DNA from 3 places in the Paenibacillus sp. FSL R5-0475 genome. Region 1 is predicted to be linked to each of the others. Evidence: riboswitches for the same ligand, from Rfam matches in the RefSeq annotation. Region 1 holds a riboswitch; each other region holds the start of a gene.
What was found. Region 1 has a riboswitch for cyclic di-AMP ahead of MKX41_RS19615 (TrkH family potassium uptake protein). Riboswitches for the same ligand answer to the same signal wherever they lie in the genome.
Positions count from the first base shown of each region.

Region 2: linked by a shared signal. The riboswitch ahead of MKX41_RS25165 (C40 family peptidase) and the one ahead of MKX41_RS19615 (TrkH family potassium uptake protein) in region 1 are both predicted to bind cyclic di-AMP.
Region 3: linked by a shared signal. The riboswitch ahead of MKX41_RS27335 (hypothetical protein) and the one ahead of MKX41_RS19615 (TrkH family potassium uptake protein) in region 1 are both predicted to bind cyclic di-AMP.

Region 1 is NZ_JBBORK010000001.1:4,381,731-4,391,633, reverse strand. It holds gene MKX41_RS19645 (DnaD domain protein) at 1-346, shown strand, start outside; gene dnaI (primosomal protein DnaI) at 365-1,321, shown strand; gene MKX41_RS19635 (YqzM family protein) at 1,488-1,643, opposite strand; gene trxA (thioredoxin) at 2,002-2,319, shown strand; gene uvrC (excinuclease ABC subunit UvrC) at 2,441-4,393, shown strand; gene MKX41_RS19620 (CPBP family intramembrane glutamic endopeptidase) at 4,482-6,167, opposite strand; cyclic di-AMP (ydaO/yuaA leader) riboswitch at 6,482-6,663, shown strand; gene MKX41_RS19615 (TrkH family potassium uptake protein) at 6,798-8,093, shown strand; gene MKX41_RS19610 (potassium channel family protein) at 8,107-8,775, shown strand; gene MKX41_RS19605 (LysR family transcriptional regulator) at 8,847-9,749, opposite strand.
Region 2 is NZ_JBBORK010000001.1:5,604,504-5,614,406, reverse strand. It holds gene MKX41_RS25190 (transglycosylase domain-containing protein) at 1-1,126, shown strand, start outside; gene MKX41_RS25185 (AbrB/MazE/SpoVT family DNA-binding domain-containing protein) at 1,329-1,802, shown strand; gene MKX41_RS25180 (YwhD family protein) at 1,902-2,408, opposite strand; gene MKX41_RS25175 (M1 family metallopeptidase) at 2,512-4,518, shown strand; gene MKX41_RS25170 (hypothetical protein) at 4,530-5,360, shown strand; cyclic di-AMP (ydaO/yuaA leader) riboswitch at 5,575-5,713, shown strand; gene MKX41_RS25165 (C40 family peptidase) at 5,767-6,195, shown strand; cyclic di-AMP (ydaO/yuaA leader) riboswitch at 6,555-6,696, shown strand; gene MKX41_RS25160 (C40 family peptidase) at 6,702-7,193, shown strand; gene MKX41_RS25155 (GNAT family N-acetyltransferase) at 7,451-7,936, shown strand; gene MKX41_RS25150 (c-type cytochrome) at 8,064-8,420, shown strand; gene MKX41_RS25145 (4a-hydroxytetrahydrobiopterin dehydratase) at 8,512-8,799, opposite strand; gene MKX41_RS25140 (hypothetical protein) at 9,028-9,321, opposite strand; gene motA (flagellar motor stator protein MotA) at 9,528-9,903, shown strand, end outside.
Region 3 is NZ_JBBORK010000001.1:6,098,186-6,108,088, forward strand. It holds gene MKX41_RS27315 (hypothetical protein) at 1-171, shown strand, start outside; gene MKX41_RS27320 (hypothetical protein) at 270-722, opposite strand; gene MKX41_RS27325 (hypothetical protein) at 762-1,271, opposite strand; gene MKX41_RS27330 (hypothetical protein) at 1,288-1,779, opposite strand; cyclic di-AMP (ydaO/yuaA leader) riboswitch at 1,913-2,078, opposite strand; cyclic di-AMP (ydaO/yuaA leader) riboswitch at 2,499-2,688, shown strand; gene MKX41_RS27335 (hypothetical protein) at 2,879-3,289, shown strand; gene kdpF (K(+)-transporting ATPase subunit F) at 3,422-3,499, shown strand; gene kdpA (potassium-transporting ATPase subunit KdpA) at 3,512-5,188, shown strand; gene kdpB (potassium-transporting ATPase subunit KdpB) at 5,205-7,238, shown strand; gene kdpC (potassium-transporting ATPase subunit KdpC) at 7,294-7,902, shown strand; gene MKX41_RS27355 (histidine kinase) at 8,102-9,903, shown strand, end outside.

The DNA.
Region 1 (9,903 bases):
AATGACTATGGTAGCCTCAGGTGGAGAACAGCGAATGAACCGCAATTTTGTGGAGGCTATCGCTTCCAATATGCTGGTTAAACAGGTGAACACCTACGAAAAGGCTGTAAAATATATCAGGGATCAGTCCAAAGTGAAAGGCAAGGGAGCTACAACTAACACGGCGGCAGGATCTCGATCACGTTCATATGCTAAAAATACAGGTCGATCCGCTAAACCGGAAATTCCGATTGTGCTGGACGATGGAAGTGCCGGAACGGTATCGGAAGAGGAATTCGCGGCGATGATGAAGAAAGCTGCAGAAATTAAAGCCAACAAGAAAAAAGGCGTTTCCCAAGCGCCGTAATGAAAGAGAGGTGGAACTATGGAGTCTATGGGCGATGTGCTTCGTTCGATTAACAATCCAACTCTACGGCAGCGTCAACGCGATCTTGAACAGGAGTTATTCAATCATCCGCTTGTGAAGGCATTACAGTCTGAACATCCTGAGTTAGATGATTCGCGACTGCGGCTTCATATGAGCCGCCTGTATCAATATGTAGAGGAAAGCCGCCACTGTGCGAACTGTCCGGGTCTGGAGAAATGTCCGAATGATTTCCCTGGTCACTTTAGCAAACTTACGGTCGAGAGCGTGAATGGTTCGGCGGACTTATATGAGCGCAAGACGGCATGCCGGCTTAAAGTGGCACAGGATAATCAGGATAGCATCCGCAAACGTATCCGTAGCTTTTATGTGGACGAGCGTGTGCTCAATGGCGGTTATGATGAAATAGATATTATGGGCAAGGATCCACGCCGGGTCTCTGCTGTTAATAAAATATTTGATTATATCACGAGCGTTAAAGAAGAGGGTCTGACCTCGCGCGGGATTTATCTACATGGGACTTTCGGAACAGGCAAAACATTTCTGATGTGTTACTTGCTTCATGAGCTTGCTGTTGCCGGCTATACTGGAGTTATCGTATATATGCCAGATTTTATCGAGGATTTGAAGTCGATCATGATGGACGGCCAGAAGATGAAGGAAACCGTAGATACGTTGAAAAACTGCGATTTACTTATTTTTGATGATATTGGTGCGGAGAACTTGAATCCATGGGCGCGTGATCATGTGCTTGGTGCGATTCTGAATTATCGGATGAACCGTAAGCCAACCTTCTATACCTCAAATTATCCGCTCGATGGTTTGGAGAAACATCTTAGCTTTACGAGCAAGGATGGCGAGGAGATTTATAAAGGTCAACGTTTGATGGATCGTATTGCTCCTTTTGTGGATGTTATTCCACTGCATGGGGAGAATCAACGGGGGACGATTAGATAAACTCGAAATATTCATAACCGTAACATTCAAAAGAGCAGCGATTCTCCTTTTATTGGAGGATCGTTGCTCTCTGTTTTTTTCTTATTTACTCTCAAAAAAAGAAGCCGCCCCCTAAGTAGCATTTACTACTTTTGAGACGGCCTCTGTTTATATTGCGATGATTCCCTTACTCCGAAATGAACTTAATGATAACCATGCCGAAAAAGACAACGGTCATAAATGCAGTCATTCCGAAAAATCCATTCATTAAATCGCCTAGATCATTGCGGGGTTCTTCGTTGATATGTTCTCGTGGGTCCCGTGCTTGCGCGTTGACATCCATAGCTTCTGCCTCCTTACAGGGACAATGCCTGTATTGTTAAGATGCAAATTGAGTTGACCATTATGAAATAAGTCATTGACATTTAATGCGCTTTCTTAGAGTATACCGAAAGGCTGGGGAGATTGTAAAGAAAAGAGTAACGTAAATAAAATTAGTTTGAGAGCAATATAATTGTATGTGATATATAACATATCCCTTAAAGATATGTTATACTGGAATTGTCTCGGTAAGTGGTAATTTGGTTATCATATTACATGAAACAATTTATTAACTTATATTTTCGGAGCAGCTTCCATAAACTAAGCTTTGGTTTAGAGTGGAGTAATGTTTCGTAAAACTTTAGAGGAGGAACAATATCATGGCTATCGTGAACGTGTCTGACCAAACCTTCAGTAACGAAGTGGAAGGTCAAGGTACTGTAGTAGTAGACTTCTGGGCTCCTTGGTGTGGTCCTTGTAAGATGATTGCTCCAATCTTGGACGAATTGTCCGCAGAACTGGGAGACAGCGTGAAGATTGCAAAATTGAATGTGGATGAGAATCCGGAAACGGCTTCCCGTTTTGGCGTGATGAGTATCCCAACCCTGATCTTCTTCAAAGACGGTCAACCGGTAGATAAAGTTGTGGGATTGAACTCCAAAGAATCCCTGAAAAATATCGTAGCTAAACATCAATAATTGTTAAATGCTACTGTTCGGGCCTCGGCCCTGCCGCTCAGCGCCTTCGGTTCATTCCGGAGGCGTTTTGTGTGCTGAATGCCAATTAATTATGGGTCCAATTTAGCTGGAGGGGATCATTTTGGACAATATCCGCAACAAACTGGCTCTATTACCCGACCTGCCCGGGTGCTATCTGATGAAGAATGAAGAAGGCACCATTATTTATGTGGGTAAGGCGAAGGTGCTTAAGAACCGGGTTCGTTCTTATTTTACAGGCAGTCATAATGGTAAAACTCAGCGGCTTGTCGCTAACATTGCTGATTTCGAATATATTGTTACGTCCAGTAACATGGAAGCGCTCATTCTCGAGTGCAATCTGATTAAGAAGCATATGCCGCGTTATAACGTACTTCTGAAGGACGATAAGACATTTCCTTATATCAAAATAACGAATGAAACTCACCCTCGGCTTGAAGTCACACGCCGGGTGATTAAAGATAAAGCAAAATATTTCGGCCCTTATCCTAATGGTTATGCTGCACAGCAAACGAAAAAGCTCCTCGATCGTATGTATCCGCTCCGTAAATGTGGCGTAATGCCAAAGGAAGTCTGTCTTTACTATCACATGGGCCAATGCTTGGCGCCGTGTGAGAAGGAAGTGCAGAAGTCCGAGTATGAGCAGATTACGCAAGATATCGCTGCTTTTCTGAGCGGAGGTCATGATGCGGTTAAGAAGGATCTACAGCAGAAGATGCAGGAAGCTGCTGAGGAATTATATTTTGAACGGGCGAAGGAACTGCGGGATCAGATTATCCATATTGATGCATTGATGGAGAAACAAAAGATTAACACCACAGATACTAAGGATCGTGACGTATTTGGTTATGCGGTAGACAAGGGATGGATGTGTGTACAGATTCTGTACATGAGACAAGGGAAGATGATTCAGCGCCACTCCTCTGTCTTTCCGTTCTATGGGGAAGCCTACAGTGACTTTATGTCTTATGTGACGCAGTATTACAGTGATAATCCTGCTCTGCCGCAGGAGATTCTTCTGCCGGATGTGCTTGACGAGGAAGCAGTGGTTGATAAAGAAGCTAAACCGGCGATTGTCATTGCTGCTCCAGCCGAAGAAGATCTACAAAAGGGGGAAGATACCCCCGAATCGCCTGAAGAAGTTGAGGCCCGTGAAATGGCCGCTGCGGAAGCATCAGCAGCAGGTGTCGTTGATGCTGCAGGTGGCGCCTCTATTCTACAGGAGTGGCTCGGCACCAAAGTGCTAGTTCCACAGCGTGGCCTCAAGAAGCAGATGGTCGGTATGGCCTGCCAAAATGCTACAGTCGCAATCGACGAGAAGTTCCGGCTTATTGAACGAGATGAAGTACGTACCTCTGGTGCTGCAATGAGCTTAGGCGAGAGCTTGGGGCTCGAACGCTTAAGCCGGATCGAGGCGTTCGATAACTCGAATATTCAAGGGACTAATCCGGTTTCTGCGATGGTTGTCTTCATTGATGGCAAGCCCGCACGAAAAGAGTATCGTAAATATAAGGTTCGTACGGTGGTGGGTGCGGATGATTATGGAACGATGCGCGAGGTCATCCGGCGGCGGTATGAACGGGTGCTGAAAGAGAACCTGCCGATACCAGATCTTATCGTAGTCGATGGTGGTAAAGGGCAGATATCCTCAGCTATTGATATTCTGGAGAACGAGCTGGGGTTATTCATTCCGGTCTGTGGTCTCGTTAAGGATGATAAGCATAAGACGGCTCAGCTTTTGGTTGGAGATCCGCCAGAACCTGTCGCTTTGGCTCGGGATAGTCAGGAATTTTATCTGTTGCAACGGATTCAGGATGAGGTGCATAGATTCGCCATCACCTTCCACCGTGAACAACGTGGGAAGTCCATGGTTACTTCTAAACTGGACTCCATACCAGGTATAGGCGAGAAGCGGCGCAAGGCGCTGCTTAAGCATTTCGGATCACTAAAGAAAATTAAAGAAGCCTCCATAGAGGATTTTAAATCACTTTCTATTGGCGAAAAGCTGGCTAGTCAAATTCTTGAGGCGCTCAAGGATGAAGAGCCAGCGACATAGGCATTCGAAATACTGGAATGATGTATACGTAAATATAAAAAAGGTGTCACAGCAGTTTTCTGCTGTGACACCTTTTTTAATTATAGGTTTAAATTACAGATGTAGGTTCAACCGGCTTAGGTTCTGATTTCTGCGGTGGATTAAACCGATAGACGATGTAGGCGACTATGAACGGCATGATAATCGCGAAGATACCAGCCCCTACATTCACGCTTTCCTTCATAAAGATCAGCGTAGCGCCCATCAGAATGCTGTCAAACACGACGTGACTGAACATGACGGCAATAAAGCCGTAACGAAGGAATATATAGCTAAAGAGCAAACCGATCACGGTCAGCTCAATAGGACGGGAACTGATGGGGTAGATCGGATACAGCGTATGGCCAAACGCCCAAACCAGCGTGGTGATCAGGCAAGCAATGAACGTGCTACGGAATACTTTTTTCAACATAGGAATTCCGAAAAAACGATAAATGGCTTCCTCGGATAAACCAGCGAGCCATGCAACGATGGGCAGCAGCCAAGCATATCTCATGTTGTAAGGAGATTGAGTAGCGTCAGTAGTGGACCAGTTCTGCAAGGTAAGTGATAATACGATGAACATAAGGGTCTGCACCCCTAGCAGCACGAATGCCCAGACGTATCCAGCCCGGATACTATCCAGAACATATTTTCCATAGCCAGGCTCTTTAGCACGAGGCCATGGGTTCATCCCCTCTTCTTTTTTCCATAGGCCGTCCCCTCCAACTAAAGAAAAATAGAGCAGGGAGGACATTAGGAGGCTATATAAGGCATAAATGATGAACATTATGACGGAAGTTATCTGAGCCTCGAGTCCTTCGCCTGAGGATTCAGGGAGCATATTATAGGTGCTGATCATCATGATTACAAAATAAGCTGAGCTTAGGAATATTCCACGCTTAAAGGAGGTATGTTCTCTTCTAAGTATGCTGTAGATGAGTGCCAGAATTCCTAAAGCTAAAGTAGGCAAACCGTAGCCGAATAAAGTAAACTTTTCCGCGAGAGAGGTCTGGTCCTTTACATAGGAGGTATGCCAGGCTGGAGCGGTGAATCCTGCTTTAAAGCTGGATACCTGTTCGCCAGTGAAATCGAAATAATAGTGTAGTAAGGATTCGCCGATCTGAACGGAACGATCTGTATACACGAGCCCGTAGTTTCCCGTATTCGATTCAATTTGCAGCTTGGCGGGATTTACATCCCATTCCTGAAGCCAGGGACGGGCAAGATTTTCTTTTTGTGCAAGTGATAAGGTAGTACCCTTGTCCTCTTCTATTGCACTGGTGGATACATTGTTTGGTAATACGGTACCTGATCCTTCTGCACCTTGTGTGAAAGCGACAACTGCACCAGTATACATATTGAGGTCAACAGAGATCAGTGGCTCTTGTTCCGCTGAAGGACTAAGTGTTACACGAAAGATGTCAAAAGGATATCGTTGATCCAATTTCTTTTTTGTATAGTCCTCCAAAAGCTTCTCGCGGGACATATAACCATAAAAGGAAGAGTCCGTATCGTACAGTACATTCCACTGATCGGTTGGTGCTTTGGTGTAGTTCAGCTTTTGTTCTGCGAATGATATGGCTTTGTCGCGGGCTTCCGCCTTGCTGATGACAGTAGTATCTTCCCCGGCAGGGCTATTTAGCACCGAGGGAGCAATTTGAAACATAATAAATAGAATAAGACCGATAATGCCCGAGATGATGAGCCTCTTGGAGAGGGCACGTTGCTGTAAGGGCTGGCCAACGGGATTCATGTAACGCCTCCTTGTAAACTGACAATGTTATGTTCCATTATAGTATTAGTGCCATGATAGTTACAAAAATCATCGTATATTCTTTTTATGGGTAATAGAGATATTATAGAATAGGTAGCTGAATATATACCATGAATTTAAGGTGATTATTTCTTCATTTTTCATGAAAATCGATGCAATTGCAGGGAAAACACGGAAAAGTGATGAGAAAAGGCACTCTTAGTGGTACATCCTCTCCAAACCGCATTTTTCATATGAATCACCATTAATAGTGTCTTTGTGATTTATCGAAATAACATATATAATTTGTATGCAATTGTATATAGCCGAATTTCAGGTGAAAACGGGGGAACCATAAGAAGTAATGAAAAGATGAGTATACGCCATAGGCGTTGTCTTTATTCATCAGGGGTGAATTTCGTTCTAGGAACGAATAGGGCAGCCTGCACAGTCCGAATCCGTCAGCTAACCTCGTAGGCTAATTTACTGCAGGAACCAAGGGTAGCATTGGTTTTCCAGTGCTTTTTTTGTTGGAATTCTTTAAATTTTGATAAGAGGGTGAGCGTAGTGGCTTCACAGTTTCGCAGGGTTTCTGAATCAAAGTTCCTGAAGCTCTCTCCGCCTCAGATTATGGTGCTTGGTTTTGCATCGATCATTCTGATTGGAGCCTTGCTGCTTATGCTTCCCATTTCAAGTACCAGTGGGAATGTTGTGAGTTTTATTGATGCGTTGTTTACTGCAACATCGGCCACCTGTGTGACAGGACTTGTGGTGCTGGACACCGGGACGACATTCACCATTTTTGGGAAAACCGTAATTATGGTGCTTATCCAGGTTGGTGGCTTAGGGTTTATGACAATGGCGACCTTATTTGCCATGATGATGAAACGCAAAATTTCCTTGCGGGACAGACTGATCCTTCAGGAAGCAATGAACCAAGGCTCTATGGAGGGGATTGTTCGACTGATCCGGAGAGTACTTATTTATTCCTTGGTCATCGAAGGCTGTGCAGCGGTGCTTCTGTCCTTACGCTGGGCGTTTGATATGCCACTGGGAAAGGCCATTTATTTTGGAATATTTCATGCGGTGTCTATGTTTAATAATGCTGGATTTGATATTTTCGGGGATTTCCGGAGTTTAACCGATTATGTATATGACCCGCTAGTGAACATCGTGGTGATGTTTCTGATTGTCTCTGGCGGTATTGGTTTTATTGTCATGTCGGATCTGGTGGAGTTTCGTGTCAAACGTAAATTATCTTTGCATAGCAAAGTTGTACTCTCCACCACTGCAGGGCTTATTCTTATCGGCGCTTTGGTTATTTTTATATTTGAATTTACGAATCAGCGCACACTGGGGAATTTAAATTTCGGCGGCAAAATATTATCGGCATTCTTTCAGTCGGTATCGCCCCGAACCGCTGGCGCCAATACGGTGGATATTGCCGGACTGCGGCAAGCCTCACAGTTCTTTATGGTTATTCTTATGTTTATTGGTGCATCTCCAGGATCAACAGGTGGCGGGGTCAAGACTACAACCTTTACGATTATGATTGGTGCAGTAATCGCGATGCTGCGCGGACGTGAAGATGTTGTACTGTTCCGTTACCGATTGGCGCAGGAGCGTATCTATAAAGCGTTGACGTTAACATTACTCGCTTTGCTATTGGTCCTCACGGTGTCGATGTTACTGTCCACAACAGAGGATAGTAATTTCTTAGCGATATTATTTGAGACGACCTCAGCTTTTGCCACGGTGGGACTAACCATGGGGCTGACACCTGAACTGTCTATCTTCGGCAAGATTCTGATCTGTCTGACCATGTTTGCAGGTCGGCTAGGTCCATTAACATTAGTGTATGCGCTTGGACCTAAACAGGGTAAACCATTGTATAAGCACCCAGAAGGTAAAATAATTATTGGATAGGAGTTAATCCGAAATGAAAGCACAGCAATTTGTAGTAATCGGTTTAGGCCGCTTTGGCTCAAGCCTTGCACTTGAGCTGATGGAAATGGGCTACGAGGTGCTCGGCATTGATCACCATGAGGAGCGTGTGGAGGAAATGAGCGATCACCTGACGCATGCGGTAGTGGCTGATGCTACAGATGAAGGAATTATGCGCTCGCTTGGCGTACGGAACTTTGACTGTGGGATTGTTGCGATTGGCGACAATATGGAACGAAGTATTCTGGCGGCGATTTTGTTAAAAGAGATTGGAGTCAAGCAAGTAGTAGCCAAGGCGATCTCGATCCTTCATGGTCGTGCGTTGTCCAGGCTGGGCGTGGACCGGGTTATTTTTCCGGAGCGGGATATGGGCATTCGTGTAGCACATCAGCTCGTGACACCCAATTTGCTGGATTATATTGAACTGTCCAAGGATTATAAAATCGTCGAGCTGACCGTTCCGTCTTGCATGAACGGGAAAAGCTTGTCAGATTTAAATACAAGAGCGAAATATGGCTGCAGTATTGTTGCCCTGAACCGGGAAAGTGGAATTATAGTGGCTCCAACGGCACATGATCATTTGAGTGAGGGCGACGTTATGGTACTTATTGGTTCTAATGAAAGTATTGATCGATTTGAGGATGAAGTTGTAAACCAAGATTAAATAGATAAGCCCTCCGTTCTTTACATGGGACGGAGGGCTTTTTTAATTAAGGCTGCACGCAGAGGTATGTACTATTTCTCTCGTTCCGTCAGAAACATCTCTTCTGTGACCTGCACGAGGCTGCGGGCCGCTGTGCTAAGACTCCCATCGTCACGGTAAATCAGACAGGTAGTTCGCTGAGTCTGCTCCAGCTCCTTAATATGCAAAGAGACCAGGCCACCGCCGTTTAACAGCTGCGGACGCAGATAAGACTTGGGCAGTAACGCTGCCACATTGACTGTCGGCAGCAGCCGCACGATGGCTTCGAAGGAGTCAATCTCCATCCGAACGTCTGGATCAATTCCACAGCGCTGGAACAGATCGTCTGTTAGACGGCGGTACCAGGTGCCTTTGGAGAAAAGGATCATAGGCAGTCGGGACAGATCATCCATGGTTAGCTTGACAGATTGATTCAGAGGATGATGCTCAGAAACAACCAGTCGAAGTTGATCCTCAAACAGAGAAATACAGCGCAGTCCAGGTTCTTGAATAGAGGAAGCGATCAGACCTATATCTGACTTTCCTTCACTGACAGAGGAGACAATTTCATGTGTTCGGCCTGTGATTAGCTTCAGCTCCGCAGTTGGGTATTTCTCCATATATGCGTTAACTAGTGGAGGCAGAGTAGTCTGCAGTGAGGTAAGTGACGCTCCTAAGGTGACGAGCTTAGGCTCGCCTTCTTTGTATTTAGACAAAGCCTCCAGAAATTTAGAGCGCTGCTGCCGTTGTTCAAGTGCGTAGGAATAAGTAAGACGTCCAACCTCGGTTAACTCCAGTCGCTTGCCATAACGATTAAATAGCGCGACACCCAGCCGTTCTTCCAGCTTGGAGATTTTACGAGATAGGGCAGGTTGGGACAGATTGAGCTGGCGGGAGGCCCGATTCAAGCTGGAGTGCTCCACAACCGCTGCAAAAACATCTAAATCGTCAAACATATTTATGTTCCTCTCGTAGTGCAATCTATAAACAGTAGTGACGAAATTCATAGCCATGAAGACAATACTTCTTGCTCCATAAGGAAATAAAAGATGTGTCGGAAAATGTTGTTTCTCTAAATGAGAATTATTATCATATAAAATCTATTCTTAT
Region 2 (9,903 bases), 1.2 Mb from region 1:
ACAAGCAGTCGACAAAGAGATGGATCAAAAGAGTGATCTGGAGACCGCTCTTGTTTCCATCGATCCTCGCACTGGCCACATTAAAGCTATGGTCGGCGGAAAAAATTATCGTACCAACCAATACAACCATGCTCTAGCCACCACACGTCAGCCTGGCTCGTCCTTTAAGCCGATCATGTATTTAGCAGCACTCTCTTCTAAAGAGATGACTGGTCTTTCCGTTTTCAAAAGCCAGCCAACGATGTTCCATTATGATAACAATCGCAAAACCTACCAGCCTCGGAACTTCGGGGATAAGTATCTGGGCGAAATCAATATGCGACAAGCCATTGCAGCATCCGACAATATCTATGCTGTGAATACGATCATGAAGATCGGCGCAGATAAGGTGAGCGAGATGGCAGGCAAGATGGGCATTGATAGTCCGCTTCAAAGCGTGCCGTCACTGGCACTCGGTACCTCACCGATCAGTCCGCTAGAAATGGCTGCGGCATTCGCTGTTATTGGAAACAGTGGTCAGAAAATGCCCACCACAGCCATTCTAAAAATAACGGATTCTAATGGTATGGTGCTGTATGAAGCACCACAGCCAAAGGGTGAAGCCATTGTAGAACCTTCTGCCGCCTATGTGTTGACCCGTTTAATGGAGGGGGTATTTGAGACTGGGGGGACAGGAAATCGCGTAGCTTCTATAATCAAACGTCCGGTAGCCGGGAAGACTGGAACTACGGATACAGACGGCTGGATGGTAGGCTTCACCCCCGAGCTGTCCACTGCAGTTTGGGTTGGATATGACAAGGGGCGCGACATCACAACTACCGATGGCCGACGGGCAGCTCCAATTTTCGCGGAGTTTACTGAAAAAGCGTTGGAAAATATCCCGCCTAAGATTTTTCCCATTCCAGATGGCGTAGTCAGTGTATACATCAATCCGCAATCCGGTAAGCTAGCTACAGCAGCCTGTCCCGAAAAAGAACTGGAGACTTTCATTAGTGGAACTGAGCCCACCGAATACTGTGATCAACATGGCAAAGCTCCCGCTGTCGATGATGTACAAAGCAAAGTAGATCCTGCTGAAGAAAGTCGTTCCCTGTGGAACAATATTAAACGCTGGTGGTTGAATTAACCTCTTCATTAATTGAAGAGGTTTTTCTTTTTTATTACTTATTTATTGTAGAATCCATAGGATGGCCAAACTCGATTTTCACTTCTCCCACAAAGGATGTAACCGCTTCATTAATTATATTCACCCCATTCTCTTAACTCACAATTACTGCTATAATAGTTAGTAGCAACCAAAATATAAAGATGTAAATGAGGGACATGGGATGAAGGATACAGGCATGATCCGGAGTTTAGACAGTCTTGGGAGAATTGTGGTTCCCGCAGAAATCCGTATGACTCGTAATATCGACATTGGTGATCCTATCGAATTTTTTATATTAAACGATAACACCATCATACTCAGGAAGTACACCTCGACAGAATGTACGTTTTGCAGAAGCCACGACCATGTCACCTACTATAAAGAGCAATTTATTTGCAGTAGCTGTCTAAAAGAAATTGCCGACCCTGAACGCATGTCTCAAGTGCCTGAGGCGCGCCAAGATTTTGCAGGCGAAGTGTCAGAGCACAGCAGCACGATCCGGAAGACGAAGACAGAGGATATGTGCCAACGCCTGGAGCGGGCCATAGAAGAACATCCATATGCCAATCAGAAAGAGCTTGCTGAAATTCTTGGGATCAGTCAAGCTAGAGTAAGTCAACTAAAACGCAAACTTAGTACGGCAGGCAAATCGTAAACTAATTCATTGTGTTCAATTCAAAAAGGCTTCGACTCTCCTATTTCAGGATGTCGAAGCCTTTTTCTGTATCAGGTAACCTTGACCGGGTAATCGTTCCTACTCGGTCAGTGCAGCCTTAAGCTCATCGGAGGACGCAGTCCACCATGCCTCATTATGAGAGATCAAGAGGGATTTGAGGGCAGCTTTTTCAACTGTGCCAAGCCCTCCCACATCGATTTTGCGTTTTAGAGCAGCATCCAACTTATTGACATGCTCGGCGAGAATTTTCCAACCGCGACGTGCTTCCGTATCGATCCACATTTCGCAGGCCGTTATTCCACCATAGAATTGACTATCCTGTGTACGGTCCACTGCTACCCATACTACCCAAACCTGTCTACCATTAGGTACATCTTCACGGTTCATGGAGAATTTAATCCCCTTTTCAACCTTACTCTTGGCATGCATGGCACCAATATCAATGACTGCTTCACCGCCATCAATAATGACAGGCGATACGTTATTGAGCTCTATAGAGCCCGCTCCAAAGCCTTTATGTTTACTTTTGGCATTCACAATATTTAAGGCAATCTGTTTCTTGCCTTCCGGTTGTATGTTGTCCACGAGTGCACACCCTTCCTCTTACGAATAATTTAATTTTAGCTAATAATGCGGCGATTGCAAACATATACATCCCGTAGATGCTTGTCACGGGAGGAATCACACTATGAAGTCACTGTCATTAAGGTACATCATCATCTTTGCGACCCTGGCCACCCTCGTGCTATTAGGAGGCATATGGGTCTATTCGGGGGATAACTCCACATCTTCTGTTACTAGCTTTGTTTCAAAAGAGGCCAAGTCCTCAAGCGGCACAGCTCCTGCAGCTGCACCACAGCAGACACTGCCTGATAGCGCCCCCGTTCCAGCAGAAGAGGCATTAAGTCAACGAGTTGTCGAGTATCACATCGATGTTCAGCTTGTTCCTGATACAGAAACCTTAATCGCTTCTGAGACGGTAACCTGGACACACCCCGGTGTAAAACCGGTAAGTGATCTATATTTCCATATGTATCCAAATGCTTTTGCTTCACCAGATACTACCTTTATGAAGGAGTCCGGAGGAACGCTCAGAGGTGACACCATGCCAGAGAATGGCTTCGGAAGTATGACTTTAACCGATTTGCGCACAACAGAAGGAACATCACTAATGCAAAGAGTGCAATTTGTACAACCCGATGATGGTAACGTCAACGATAAGACACTCCTAAAGGTACATCTCCCACAGCCGGTTAATGGTGGAGAAAGTGTCACGCTTAAACTCCAGTACGAGGTTCAGCTCCCCAAAATATTTGCCCGTATGGGCGCATCCGGCAATTTCGTGATGGCTGGGCAATGGTTCCCTAAACTTAGTGTATACGAGCCTATGGGCACACGTGGGGTTAAGGAGGAAGGCTGGGATTTGCATCAGTACCACGGCACCTCTGAGTTTTACAGCGATTTTGGCATCTTTAATGTAACGATTGCGGTTCCTTCCGACTACACGGTAGCTGCGACCGGATTTCCTGTGAAGAATGCCAAGCTAAAGCAAGATCAGAAAATATATCAGTTCTACGCTGACGATGTCCATGACTTTGCGTGGGCGGCATCCCCTGATTTTACAGTAGCCGAAGAAGCCTTCTCTACGCCAGAAGTGCCTGGTGTACGGATTAAGGTCTATCTCGATCCATTACACAAAGACTTAAAGGAACGATACCTTCAGGCCGCTAAGGCAGCTCTGACCTACTTCAGCAAATGGTATGGTCCTTATCCCTACTCGACTCTGTCTATTATCGTTCCGCCTAAGGAGGGGAATGGGGCTGGAGGAATGGAGTATCCAACACTCATTACAGCGTTTGGAGCCACAGACTCATCTCCTGACACCTCACTTGAAAGAACCGTCGTTCATGAAATTGGCCATCAATACTTTTACGGCATGGTAGCCAGCAATGAATTCGAAGAGGCTTGGCTAGATGAAAGCTTCACTTCTTATGCTGAAGACAGACTCATGGAGCAAGAATATGGCATCAAAACGAATCTCCCTCTTCAGTCCAGCTTGGTGACCAAATCAGAGCCGCTAAATTTAGAAACATGGAAATATGCCGGGGCAGAATCCTATAGCCGGAATGTGTATATTCGCGGAAAGCTAGTACTTAAGGATATTGAACGCCAAGTAGGCACTAAGGCAATGAACAGCATCATGTCCACTTACGCACGTAAATTCCGTTTCCAGCACCCCACTACGTCTGACTTTCAAAAAGTCATTGAGAAGGTAACCAAAAAATCATGGCAGCCTTATTTCGAAGATTATATTTATGGTGGTGGTGCTCCTGATTTCTCAGTAGATACGATTACGATTAAAAAGAATGGCAACAGCGATGCTCAGAGCTATGAATCCATAGTAAAGATTACAAACAAAGGGAGCCATTACGTTGACGTTCCCATTAAATTCACATTCGCCGATGGCTCTGCTACAGAGCGGTTCTGGAGCGGTGAAGGAGCAGAGACTACCTTCCAATTGTTAAGCGATAAGCTTCTGCTCTCTGCTGAGGTTGATCCTGAGCATACCATTCTGTTAGAAAACAAACATCTTAATAACTTCAGACTGGCGGAAATAGAGCCCAAAACGCTCTCCCGCTGGACATTAAGTGTAACTAAACTAGTTGAAACCGTGCTCGGAACTCTTGTCTGGTGAGGTGAATGATTGTGAGAACATCGATAACCCGCGGCTGGCAAAGCATGAAGGAGCAATTTTATATTCTGATTCTGCTCTTCATCTACCGACTGCTCTGGGGCTACTTTATGTACGGCTTCATCCGATCTGCTATCGTTCCAATTCTACTACGTTATCCAGATAAAGACGCTGGGGGCAGCGGAATGGGCAGACTACTCTATTATGTCGAAGGGCAGTTCAGCTTGAACACAGATCCTGCGATACGTACTTGGTTATGGATGTTCCTAGGGCTTGTTGTCTTACGACTGCTACTCTCCCCCTTCATAAGGGCAGGATTACTGCATGAACTCCATCAGGAGCGAAAAGGAGAGCGTGGCCTGTTCTTTTTTCCAGGTATGAAGCTTTATGGATTTCCAGTGTTTATCTTCAGTCTAATCGAATGGGCGCTGGCTCTACTTCCGTTATACTGGCTTGCTCCAAAAATGTACGGGCTATTCTTGTCCTCCTTTCTGAACTACTCTTTGTTACTTCATCTAGTTCCATACGTATTGGCATGGCTTATATACATCTTTATCGTGCGCCTGTTCCTTCTATATATGCAGTTTGGGTATACCAGCGGCACGGGGATGTTCTCCTCCTTATTCATTTGCTTGAAGTCGCTGATTCCGGCAATAGGAATTTCAATCATACTTGGTGCAGCAGGCCTGATCCTTTTGCTAGTGTGCGGAATAACGGGTATCTTCTGTCCTGGCCTACCAGCACTTCTTATTCGTCAACTTTCATCACTGCCCTCAACACTCTTCAAAATGTGGGGAATTTCAGCTCAATATCATCTATGGCACAGTAAAGCATTTCCACAATAATTTGAAGCATTACAGAACATAATATAAGAGTCCCGGTTCCTAAATCAGGAGCTGGGACTCTTTCGCGTTATAGACAAATTATGAGGATTTGCAAAATCGTAAAGACTTTGTTACAATAAGTCCTGTTCCATTGGTAACAAGTTTGTAATCATTTGAAACGATTTCTACATAACTTCATGTATTTGTCGTAGTCATGTCGATAAGTCACTATCTGGTGCATAAAACGCCGAATTCCTTGCACCGGGAAGTGGGGGAACCATATTTTGGGTGAATTGATCTCGCTTTGCAGTGATCATAGGGGAACCTTCTACCGAATCCTTAAGCTAACCTCACAGGCATTGGAAGGGGTACAATTTTTTTGAAGAATTTAAGAAAAGCATGCGTCGCTGCGGCGCTAGGACTTGTGATGGCGTTCTCTATTGGTGGAGGAAGTGCCTTTGCAGATTCTAAGATGGACAGTGTTATTTCAAAGACAATTGGAGTTGCCTATAAAACCGGAGGCACTAACACTGCCGGGTTTGACTGTTCTGGATTTACTACGTATGTATTCAAGAAGGTGGGTCTTTCTTTGCCCCGTACTTCAAAAGCTCAATATAATGTTGGAACTCCTGTAGCCAAAAGCAAATTGCGTTCAGGTGACCTAGTTTTCTTTAACACATTGGGCAACGGCGTATCCCATGTCGGCATTTATGTTGGAAACGGAAAATTCGCACAATCATCATCTTCATATGGCGTGACCATCACTTCACTTAGCCAGTCCTACTGGGCCAATCGCTACGTTGGTGCTAAAAGAGTAATGAGTACTTCCTCATATCAAGCTATAGCCTACGATTAATACTTCCCCACAACTATAACCTCACAATTACATTATATAGACCTGGGTTTGATTATTGACTTAATCGAATCCAGGTTTTCTTTTGCCTTATTATATTCTTTACACCTCTAGAACGGACTTTAAACACTTTTATTTGATAAAAATTTCAATAAATATAAAAATTAGTTTAATATTATCGCTTACATATGCATTTTGTCTTTAAAAAAACGAATTTTTCTGCATGATTATGTTAAAAACGATTGCCAAGCGGCACTCTGTTTGTTACAATAACTGCAGTAAGATTTTAGTAACATTTTTGTAATCATTAAGTTGTTATTTACAAAGGTTTTGTCATGTATTGATTACAAGCTATTCCTAATCAACAGTATCAGCCGAGTTTCCTAACTATTAGGAAAACGGGGGAACCAACTTTGGGTGAATTGACCTCCATTTTTAGAGGGGTCATAGGGGACCTTCAACCGAACCCTTAAGCTAACCTCGTAGGCATCCGGAAGGGGTATAAACTTTTGAAGAAGAAGCTAGCAGCAGCAGTACTTAGCTTTTCCATTATTTTCACCATCGGAGCAGGAAGCGCTTTCGCGGATTCCAAAATGGATAAAGTGATCGACAAGACCATCGGAACTAAGTACGTATCCGGCGGCATCTCCACAAATGGATTTGATTGCTCCGGATTTACAATGTATGTATTTGATAAAATTGGTATAAACCTACCACACCAATCAGGTTCCCAGTATCAAATGGGTACTGCTATCTCCCAAGATGATTTAAGATCTGGAGATCTTGTATTCTTCAATACAAGTGGTAAGGGTGTCTCCCATGTCGGTATTTATGTCGGTGAAGGCAAGTTTGCACACGCATCTTCCTCACGCGGTGTAACGATTAGCTCCCTGAGTGATAGCTACTACGTGAAACGCTACATCGGTGCTAAACGAATTATGAGCACAGATGCTTATCATTCTGTTGCTTCTGAGACAGAAGATAATGATGATGTTCAATAAGTAAATCGTACATAGGCTCTTTTCCAAGATGTTGATTCTTGGGGAAGAGCTTGTTTTTTGTCTTATTTAGTATTTACCCCTCTCAGAATTTGTAAAACAATAATCTTCATAAATTTCTGAGTCGACCATGCCTCTTTTTGTATATAATTAGTTACAAGCATAAACGCCTTCGATGTCCTTATAAGGACCATAAGTATTTTAAGCTAGAAATATAAGACATTTTAAGTCCCCCCCCGTGAAAGGAGGTCCTTGACCTTATGATAAATCCCTCTGTTACTTTTCATGTAGCGCCTATGGAGACCAGTCACGCGGAAGAGATTTGCAACTGGGATTACACTGCCCCTTATAATATTTACGGCTGGATGCCGTGGGAGCAAATGCAGGCTCTTGGAATCGAGTTCGGTGACCCGCAGCTACGGAATGAGCAATATGTCTCCATATTAAATGGGCAAGGGATTTTGTGTGGATTCGCGCAGTTGTTTCCAATGGAAGGTATTGTTCGCTTGGGGATTGGCATGCGCCCTGATCTATGCGGTCAAGGTCTAGGAAAAATATTCATGGATGCAATCGTGCAATCAGCCTTGCTTCGTTATCCTGAGCGTGAGATTGATCTAGAGGTATTGACCTGGAACCAGCGGGCGATCCGAACTTACCAAAAGTGTGGATTTACGATTACCGATACGTATGAGCGCCTAACCCCCACAGGAAACAAACCTTTTTATTGCATGGTCTATGATAAATAATATTAAATTCCATATTTTTCAATGATTTGATGGCATTATCGTTCATTTTTTTGTCACAAACCCTATGATAACGCTTCACCTTGAGCTATAATGTAGGGAGCAGCTTACATAGAAGGGACGAACTGGGATGCAGAAATGGATCATGAGCGGTTTGTTTTTTGCCGCCTGTGCCTTTGCGGTAGTACTTATGTTTACACTTCCAGGTAAAGAAGAGGTAGCTGAACAGAATAAACCGACGATGCCGGAAGTCCAATTGGATGCGGCAAAGGCCGAAGCAACCGTGAAAGCCAGCTGTATCACCTGTCACGGCGATCAGCTTCAAGGTGGAGTTGGACCCAGTCTTCAAAATGAAGGCGGTCAGCATGATGCTGAAGAAATCTACAGTATCGTCACTAAAGGACGCGGTCAAATGCCTTCCTTTAAAGAAAAGCTAGCCCCTGAGGAGATTGCAAACGTCGCCCTCTGGCTCTCAGAGAAAAAGTAACAGTAACTACTACCTAAGCAACTAAAAACGCCCGTGCCAGAAGATAGTTCACTATCTGCGCACGGGCGTTTATTTATGAGTTTGGGTGACACTAACGATTTTTCTCAAAGGCTTCATTAAATTCATGTGCCTCTCGAATATCTAGAGCTGTAATACCGTCTTCCTCATTTGATTTCAGTCGTAAAGTCACTGTCTTATAATTAATCGTAATATGTGGATGGTGATCAAAGGCTTCTGAAATGGTGGCTACTTCATCAACGAAAGCAATACCCTTCATATATTGGCTGAACATATATTTTCGCACCATGGTATTCTCTTCCAGCTTCCAACCTTCCAGCTTGCTGATCTGCTCACGCAGTTCTTCTTCCGTAAATAACAATTCGTTTCCTCCCTTACTAAAAATTGCAGTAAAATCCGCAGGTCCCTTTACTCGTCATATTCGTTAAACAAAACATCCCTTAGCTTCTGAGGTCCAAGGGATGTGCCAGGATAAAGGCAATATTTTCGATTAAATGTATTCAAGAATCCCAGCGATTATAACTCGGCTACACCAATTTTAACACGGGCTACTAACTACGGGCAAATTACGCCCCGCCGCCCCCTCTTCTTAAATCAAAACAACAGAGGCTAAATCCTCTTCTCCGACTAAAATATTAATGCGGTGCGTGTCCTTATCGTAGATGATAACGCCGCTCCCCACCTCAATCATAGGTTCATTACCCAGCGCGAAGAAAAGATCCTCAGCCAGTGCCTCCCATACCTCCATCTTGGATTCCTGCGGCAATTCTTGCCACTCTTCTGGATCCATTTCAAAAAATAAGTACCCATCGGAAATTCTTCCGACAGCCTCAGTCAAATCCGTTAGGATTTCACCGTAATCTCTACCATGCTTTACACCCACATGTATCACTCCGTTTTCTCCACAGATGAATAATTACTTACCTTATCCATTATAGCCGAAAAAATGACTTCACAAAAAACGGAATGATGTCGATAAATAAGAATATACGTTATTCGGTTTCGAACAGAGTGCCTTGCCGCTGTTTCAAGGATGATATACGCGGCTTTGTCGGAACACATCTTATAATCTCATGGACGAGGTGCATAATGGAAATTTCAACAATACTTGGTTTAATTTTTGGTCTAGTTGCAGTTATTTGGGGTATGATCCTCAAGCACGCTCCTCTTCACGCTTTAGCCACACCTGCTGCTTACGTTATTATCTTAGTGGGTACGGCAGCTTCCATCTTTATGGCCTTTCCGTTCTCGGAGGTCAAGAAGATTCCAAGTCTGTTTAAAATGATTTTTGTCAAAAAGAAATTAATCAGTAAATCCGAATTAATTACTATGTTCATGGAGTGGGCTTCTATTACACGGCGTGAAGGTCTGCTGGCTCTTGAGTCGAAAGTCGATGAAATAGAAGATAACTTCCTCAGAAATGGCATGCGGATGATTATTGATGGAAATGATCAGGATTTTGTCC
Region 3 (9,903 bases), 1.7 Mb from region 1:
AATATGATGCTTTTAATGAGTTCGGTATCTCTGGCTACGGTTAGTAGAATGCTCTCGACCAATGGGTCCACTTTAATGGATTTCACTCAGGGTGTATTGACTGGGATTGCCATGGTGGGGATGATTGCGGGATTGTGGATGTACGGAAAGGCTCGTAAGAGTAAAGCGTAATAGTAGGGAAATAGGGAAAGGAAGCCGCGGCAGATGCCGTGGCTTTTTTATTTTTTGTGTATGTATCGTAAAAGTTATTTGGAAGATAGTTGAGGGAGTTAGACAACGGATAGATTACCACTAGGCAGCAAATCCTCTTGAGCAGTCAGTTGCTCCCGCACACGCCTAAGCTGTGCTTTTAGGACAGGAACACTCTTTTGCAGAATGATGCTTATTTGAGGTAAAGATAGCTTTAGGCCATACCACATCGTTTTTATAAGCTGTTCCTCCCAAGGCAATGTCTTGGCAGACAGAAGAGACCGGCGTGCGTAATAATCGGCGCATTGTCGGATACAAGAGCGGTAAGCTTCGATAGAGAATAGCTGGCTGTCGAAGCTTTTTTGACGGAATATTTTATGAAGCTCTTTAAAAGTACGGATAGTAACCTTCTCGGCTTCTACTGATTGTTGTAACAACATGGAACTGAGCGTATAGATATCATTCGTACACTTTTGAACACACTCTGCAAATATAGTTCTACGGGGTGATTCGGAAGGTAAGGGGTCAGGCATGATAAACACGATCCTTTCAGAATGGGTTATGGGATGAACTTATAATAAAGAAAAGTAAGAAATGGATTTGTTGATAAGCTCGGCGGTATCAGGTTCTGGATAACTATGTTTTTGAAGCGCTACACTGGATGGTTTATAATATAGCCGCCCTCCTTTGGAATCTCTCCCACCAGCGACAGCTCTGTACAGACGACCTTGCTCAATGTGCCCTGCCAAGGATTTACCCTGCAACTTGGCTTTTAAATCCTGTAAAGCACCTTGCACTAGCTCAAACTGAGTCTGATCCCACTCTGAACCATGGGTACGTACTTTATCTATCGCTTCCTCTAGCCGGCAATGGTATATCATTCTGAGAAAAGAACTCCATTTAATAAGGTCGAAAGTTTTGGTATTGGCAGAGATAAGACATGCCCCCCAGCTGCTACCTCCTTTACAGGTAAGTTTCAGGATGCCATAACGGCTGTCTTGATCAGCCTCCATTCCATAGTGAATAGGCTCTGGTGAATCAAAGACGAATACTTCTATGCGAGATAGTCTTCGCTGGTCCATGACAGATTTCTCCTCCTTAGGTTTCCAAAAGCTTAAGATTTACATGGTGAATGACGTTAGCCTTCTCTATACAGGCGAGCATTTCAGCTTCATTCTCACAGACTGCGGCATGCTCCAGCCATAGTCGGAATTTCTGTTTGCGTATAACGGATAAATGTAAGGGAAAGGTGTTGCGGGATCTCATTACGTACCAACCGACTGCAACGTCTTTCCACGGTTCCTTAAAAGCGGTGAGCCACGGAAAACGTTGGTGTGCTGACCAATCCTGCAGCTGTTGCTTTTCTCGGATATTTTTATATATTTCGTATATAACTGTTCGGTCCATACAGTATTCACAGGTAGATGGGCTGCTGAAATGACGAAGTGATTCAATCTGCTTCTGACCAAAAGCATAGCCGATAATAGTTCTGTGATGATCCTCTTCGAACCACAACGCTCCAAAGCAAACATAATTTAGACTTATCGGCTCAAGTAGCCCTTGCTGAGTTCCCCAATAATAGTGTTTCATTCCTTTCACCCCGTCCAGCATGCTATCACCCTATAGATTCAGGTAACGCAAAAACCGCAGCAAGAGGAGGACCTCTGCTGCGGTTTTGGAATACAGGTATACACACACCTGTGCCAAAGCGTGGCGGATCAAGGGTCTCTCTCTTTACGCTTACGAGGTTAGCTGTCGGATTCGGACGGTGAGAGTCGCCCTACCTATGTGAGACTTGAACAGTCTCCTTCGGATTCACCCCAAGTAGGCCATGTGGCCTGATGGTTCCCCCGTTCCCTGCAAATGCAGGAACTCAGCGTTGAATGTATTTTGTGAAATAGATTCAACCCGAATCATACTCTTTTCAAGGTGTTTCTGTAAAAACAGAAAGTGTTCTTTTGAGCGCAATTTAAACCAAATCCTGCCTACTACGACGAAAAAGGGAACCAAATAGGTATTTATTGCGAGTTATCGGGCTGCTTCCTCGCTTAATCTCGCTTTCTTGTTCCCTTTCTTATAAAGGCGATTTTTGGTGATTTCACTAATTGTGGTGAATAAAATCACATGGTATGACCGTTTTTCGCTAATGGATTGAAACTCGAGTAAACAAGAGATATAGAGAGATTGGATATCAAGTAAGCGCTATCCAATGCGAAAATAGTTTTTAATTTGCATTATTTTGGCATCAATCAGGTTTTACAATACTTCCTGCATAAGGGTATGATTACTCCTGTTTCAACAACAATCGAATATTTGATCCGCTTAATTTCCGATAAGGAAAGCGGGGGAACCAACAATCGGCAGACGATGTGAGAGTCGGAAGCCGGTTATGGGGTGAATCCTGTAGAAGATGCCAGTGAGCTCGCATCTATACAGGTAGGGCGACTCTCACCGCCCGAATCCGACAGCTAACCTCGTAAGCGTATGGAGAGAGGATGAGTGCAATGTGACCGCTAGCGAGCCACAGAGGAGAATCCTTTGTGGCTTTTTGCTGTGCTTTTTTAAGCAAAGCATTTATGGAAAACCTCACGAAGAGGTCGTTATATTCATCATTAGCGGTAGCTTTTCTTTCAAGACCAGGGTGATCAAGCTCTGATCTTACAAGCAAAGCATTTGAGGAGAATAAGAGATGACAGATCAGAATGAATATGTACTGGTATGTGCGCCAACGAAGGCAGGCGAACATTTTATTAAGCTTCTAAAATTCAGAGGCATTAAGATGGCCGGATTGACCAACAACTTGCCTGAGAAGGCCCTACTCGAAGAGATGGGGATTGAACAAGTTATTCTAGTTGATACCCGCCATCAGAATACTTGGTTTCGCCCGCCGTTTCCGGTAGGCCGGGTATATCTGTTCGAGAGCAGCTTTACGTTATGCTGCCGTTACATTCAGATGTGCCGTACCTGGACGACACAGCCGATTTTTGTAATTACAAGCTCAATAAATCCTAGATTGGTCTATAAAAGACTTGGCGCGAGTTATGTAATCTATTCCCACAGCGGTGATGCTGATTTTCTGGTAGATAGATCACCTCATTAAGGATAAAAGAAGGAGTGCGGAAGATATGATGGATCTGTATATGGTGGCTTCGTTAGCTGTAATTTACGGGTTGTTTTATGGATTTATGCGCTGGTGTGCAGGTGTAGTTGAGGATACGGGGAGGGATAAGCTGTGATTCTAGTAATCGCTGTTACCCTACTGCTGTTTATATATCTGGTTTATGCATTGATTCATCCGGAGAAATTTTAAGGAGGGGCATTCATGGGCATTTTGCAAATTGTTACTGTAATCGTAATTCTCATCTTGCTGGTTAAGCCGATGGGCACGTATTTATATTATGTGTTTTCTAATGAACCGAACCGTACGGATCGATGGTTTGGAGGTATGGAAAAAGGAATTTTTAAGCTGATCGGCCTGAAAAAACGTGACGGTATGTCCTGGAAGAAGTATGCGCTCAGCTTTGTTTTAACGAATATCGTACTGGTTACTTTCAGCTATATCTTTCTTCGATTGCAGCGGGGTTTACCGCTAAATCCGAATGGAATTGCGGATATGGAACAGACGCTTTCGTTCAATACGGTGATTAGTTTTATGACTAATACAAACCTGCAGCATTACAGCGGGGAGACGGGACTTTCGTATTTTTCACAAATGGCTGTCATCACGATGATGATGTTCACGTCTGCAGCGAGCGGATTTTCTGTTGCGGTTGCCTTTGTCAGAGGGATCACAGGACGGAAATCAGTCGGGAACTTCTTCGAGGATTTCGTTAAAGCACATATTCGTGTATTCATTCCTCTAGCTCTGCTGGTTTCATTGGTACTGGTAGGACTACATGTGCCGCAAACACTCAAACCATCGCTTGAAGTCACTACACTAGAGGGGCAAACGCAACAAATTGCTATCGGTCCAGTAGCTTCTCTGGAATCGATCAAGCATTTGGGCACCAATGGTGGCGGCTTCTTCGGAGCCAATTCATCGCATCCTTTTGAGAACCCTAATCCACTTACGAACGTGCTAGAGATTCTCTCTATGTGGATGCTGCCAGCTTCGCTCCCTTATATGTACGGATTGTTTGCCAAGAACAAGCGTCAGGGCTGGGTAATTTTTACCGCAATGATGACCTTGTTTGTTCTGCTATTAAGCCTAAACTTCTATGCTGAATCGAAAGGCAATCCGGCGATCAATGCACTAGGAATAGAATCTTCACAAGGTAGTATGGAAGGTAAAGAGGTGCGCTTCGGCATACCGCAGTCTTCCTTGTTTACTTCAGTAACAACCGCAGCTACGACAGGTAGTGTTAACAATATGCATGATACGCTGACGCCGCTGGGAGGCATTACGCCTCTTGCACTGATGATGCTCAACAATGTCTTCGGTGGTAAAGGTGTCGGACTGATCAATATGCTGATGTATGCGATTCTGGGTGTCTTCCTGTGCGGTCTCATGGTCGGCAGGACACCGGAGTTCCTCGGACGGAAAATAGAGGCCAAGGAGATGAAGCTGATTGCCATAGCGATCCTTGTGCATCCGTTCATTATCCTTGTGCCAACCGCAGCTGCGTTCCTGACCGATTTGGGGCAAGGGGCGATTACGAACACTGGATTCCATGGACTCAGCCAAGTGTTATATGAATATGTCTCTTCTGCCGCGAACAATGGTTCAGGATTTGAAGGGCTTGCAGACAATACAACTTTTTGGAATGTCACAACCGGGATTGTCATGCTGCTAGGTCGTTATGTCTCTATCATTGCAATGCTGGCGGTAGCAGGTTCTCTGCTTAAGAAGAAGCCGGTTCCTGAGACGATTGGCACGTTCCGCACAGACAATGGACTGTTTACGGGAATTCTGATTGGTACAGTAGTGATTATCGGTGCGTTGACGTTCCTGCCGGTCATTGTACTCGGCCCCATTGCAGAATATCTAACCTTACGGTAGGAAGAGGGAGAATAAGATGAGTACTGTAAAAAGAAAAAAGCTGCTGACGGGACCCATACTCCTTAGCGCTGTAAAGGATAGTTTTATAAAGCTTAACCCAGTAACGCTAATCAAAAATCCCGTCATGTTCGTGGTAGAGGTCGGTACGATCATTGTCCTCCTCATGGTGCTGGCTCCTGGATATTTTAATGCAGAGCAATCGATAGGCTTCAATATCACAGTGTTGTTCATTCTGCTGTTTACAGTGCTGTTTGCGAACTTCGCTGAAGCACTGGCAGAAGGCCGGGGGAAAGCCCAAGCCGATTCGCTCAAGAAAACAAAACAAGATATCACAGCTAACAAACTGGTTGGAGGAGCGGTGAAGACAGTCTCTTCCTCCGAGCTGCGTAAAGGAGATATCGTCATTGTCAGTCAGGGAGAACTCATCCCTGGTGACGGTGAGGTGATTGAAGGGCTGGCTTCCGTAGATGAATCAGCGATTACAGGTGAATCTGCACCTGTAATCAAGGAGGCTGGTGGGGACTTTGGCTCCGTTACAGGCGGTACACGGGTCGTCAGTGATGAGATTAAAGTCAGAATTACAAGTGATCCTGGTGAGTCGTTTCTAGATCGAATGATCTCTCTTGTTGAAGGGGCGAAACGTCAGAAGACACCGAATGAAATTGCGCTAAATACGCTTTTGATCAGTCTGACGCTGATTTTCTTGATTGTAGTAGTGACCTTGCGGCCGATTGCAACTTATCTAGGTGTTGATCTTGATATTCCGGTTATGATCGCCTTGTTGGTCTGTCTGATCCCGACAACTATCGGGGGACTGCTATCCGCAATCGGAATAGCGGGTATGGACCGGGTGACCCAGTTTAATGTACTCGCGATGTCTGGTAAGGCCGTTGAGGCTGCTGGCGATATTAATACGATGATCCTAGATAAGACCGGTACGATTACCTTTGGGAACCGGATGGCGAGTGAATTTGTACCAGTCGGAAATGAATCCGAAGCGGAGCTTACGGCATGGGCGGCCATCAGTTCCCTAAAGGATGAGACGCCTGAGGGACGTTCTGTAATTGAGCTGGCCAAAAAGCTGGAACGCAGCTATGACAGCAAGCTTGCTGAAGGTGGCGAATTCGTAGAGTTTAAGGCCGAAACTCGGATGAGTGGTATTGACCTGCAAGATGGACGCTGCGTACGCAAAGGTGCGGTAGACTCCGTGAAGAAATGGGTACAGTCGAAAGGCGGTGTCATTCCCGCGAACCTCGACAGTAATTCTGATGCCATCGCCCGGATGGGGGGGACCCCGTTAGCGGTTGCGGTAGACAATCGAATCTATGGACTTATTTACTTGAAGGATACCGTTAAGCCAGGCATGAAAGAGCGGTTTGATGAGCTGCGGAAAATGGGGATCAAGACCATCATGTGTACGGGTGACAATCCGCTGACCGCAGCTACGATTGCCCGTGAAGCGGGGGTAGATGATTTCATCGCTGAAAGTACACCTGAGGATAAAATAGCAGTCATTCGCCGCGAACAGAACGAGGGCAAGCTGGTTGCGATGACCGGGGATGGTACAAATGATGCCCCTGCCCTTGCACAAGCTGATGTGGGCTTAGCCATGAATAGCGGCACTACAGCTGCTAAGGAAGCAGCAAATATGGTCGATTTGGACTCCGACCCTTCGAAGATTATAGAGGTCGTAGCGATTGGTAAACAGCTGCTGATGACGCGGGGTGCGTTAACAACCTTTAGTATCGCGAATGATATCGCGAAGTATTTCGCTATTATTCCGGCGATGTTCATGCTCGCCATTCCTGAAATGGAAGCCCTGAATGTAATGGGACTAGGCTCGCCAAGCTCGGCTATAATATCCGCCTTAATATTTAATGCGATTATTATTCCGCTGCTCATCCCACTGGCTATGAAGGGTGTGTCGTATAAAGCTATGAGCTCTACGAAGCTGCTTGGACGTAATATATTTATCTATGGGCTAGGCGGAGTGGTTGTTCCATTTGCTGGCATCAAGCTCATTGATATGATCGTAAGTGTATGGATTTAACGACGTGTTGACTAATCATTGAAAGGGTGAGAGCATCGTGAATAACGGAAACGCCATGGAGGACACTGAAGAGCAGTTATCATCATCGAAAGGTGCTTATTTCTTTATTATTGTGCGACTAAGTTTAGTATTTATTGTTCTCTGCGGAGTGATCTATCCTCTGACAACTACAGCGCTTGCCCAGGTTCTAATGCCGTCGCAAGCGAACGGCAGCTTGCTTAAGAATGATGCTGGAGTAGTTGTAGGCTCGGAACTCATTGGGCAGAACTTTACGAACCCAGCACTATTTCATGGTCGTGTGTCTAGTATTGAGTATAAAGCAGAAGCCTCAGGGTCCAATAACTACGCTCCATCCAATCCGGATATGCTGCAGCGGACAAAGGATTTCATTACGCAGTGGAAGCTCGATAATCCGGATGTGCCCGTGAACAAATTGCCAGTTGATTTGGTCACCAACTCGGGTTCGGGGCTTGATCCGCATATCACACCAGCTTCAGCTATGGTGCAGATTCCTCGGATTAGCAATTTAACCGGTATTCCTGCGAAACAGCTGGAAGAGCTCGTAAATAAGCATACCGAGGGTCGTGACTTAGGGTTGTTTGGTGAAGAACGGGTCAATGTGTTGAAGCTGAACATGGATCTAGTGAAACTAGCGAACAAATAAATATAGTAAATGTCCCTGCCAGATCTCTAGAATCGGGCAGGGATATCTTGCTTTCTAAAATATAAGAAAGTATAAGTTTCACATTATACTTTCTTATATTTCTACGAGAAACGGCTGTCATCTTTGAAGGACGACAATGTCGTTTCTTCTTGGAACAGAAGGGTACATGCATGATCGGGGTTATTAAGGAGTGGTCTTGATGGGAACATACCGGAGGAAGACGCCGGAGGAGCTGCTGCTCTCTATCTATGAGCTGCATCGGGGACGTCTGAAGATCTATATCGGTCCGGTCAGTGGGTCGGGCAAAACGTATCAGATGCTGCGTGAGGGCCAGGCGCTAAAAGCACAGGGAATTGATGTTGTGATCTGTGCGGTTTCGACGAATCAGAGTCCAGAAACTAAGGATCAGCTGGGCGATTTGGAACGGATACCAAGTATTCATTGGTTTCAGAAAGATATAGAGAAGAAGGATCTTGATGTAGAAGCTATTGTGGCACGTAATCCAGAAGTTGTGCTAACCGATGGCTTGGCCCACCAGAATCGCGAGGGTGCGGAGAGATCTGGAAGACTGGACGATATCAAATACTTATTGAGCAATGGGATTAGTGTCATCACAACTGTAAATGTATACGAACTAGAAGGTGCTGCGGATCTGGCACGGAAATGGACCGGGATTGAGGTAGAGCATTCTCTTCCCGCTGAGGTGCTTACCCTTGCCGATGATATCGTTCTAATTGATGTGACTCCAGAAAAGATACTTCAGCGCTTGTCCGATGGACATTTAGGTAAACGCCAGCAGAGATCGCTTTTTAATAAGGGTAATTTAAGCAAGCTGCGGGAGCTGGCACTTCGGATGGTCGCTGAGGATGTTAATGACTCGCTGGAGAAACACCGGGAAGAACAAGGGCTGCAGGGAGCTTCGGGGATCGCAGAAAAAGTGTTGGTATCTGCGCAGTATTATTGGAATGGCTCGATCCACATCCGACGTGGACAGCAGATTGCCAAGCGGTTAAATGGGGATCTTTCAGTAGTGTCATTCTGGAAGCAGGGTCTCACCCTTTCTAAGGAAGCAGCTACATTTAAGCGTTCCCTCTGGAAGCTGACCGAGAAGATTGGTGCCTCTATGGAGGAGATCACCTTTCGCTCGAAGCGGGAGATCCCACATCTGTTGGTAAAATACGCGATCGAACATAATATTACCCGGATCGTTATGGGACATTCCAAGCAGACCGCTTGGCAGGAATTATGGAAAGGCTCAATCGCTAATTCGTTACTGAAGCAAATCCGAGGTGTGGATGTGTTCTTCGTAGCGGATCGCGCAGATCGCGAAGGAGAACGTGTACTTCCAACCCGGCAGAGTCGTAATGAACGGAAAGCGGATGCCTATCACAGGTTAAGCAGTCAGGAAGTAAAGGATAAAATCGATGCGATTCGCGGAGGAACCTTTAAGGTATATATTGGGGCTGCTCCCGGTGTGGGCAAGACTTACAAGATGCTGCGTGAAGGGAACGATCTCTTAAAGAGAGGGATCGATGTCGTGATAGGGCTCCTGGAGACACATGGCCGCAAAGAAACCCTTGAACAAATAGGCGATTTGGAGACCCTTCCGCGTCTACGTATGGAGTACCGCGGGACTATCCTTGAGGAGATGGATACGGCAGCAATTATTAAGCGTAATCCAGAAGTCGTGCTAGTGGACGAACTCGCTCATACCAATATGCCAGGCAGCAAACATAAGAAGCGGTATATGGATGTTATGGAGCTGCTGGATGCGGGAATATCTGTGATTTCTACCGTGAATGTGCAGCATTTAGAAAGTCTGAATGACGCCGTAGAGCAAATTACAGGAGTTAGAGTAAGGGAGACTTTTCCGGACAGCATTCTACAGCGGGCAAATGAGGTAGAGCTTATCGATGTATCACCCAAGACGCTTCAAGAGCGAATGAAGGACGGAAAAATATATGCCATGGCCAAGGTGGATCAGGCGCTGGGGGCTTTTTT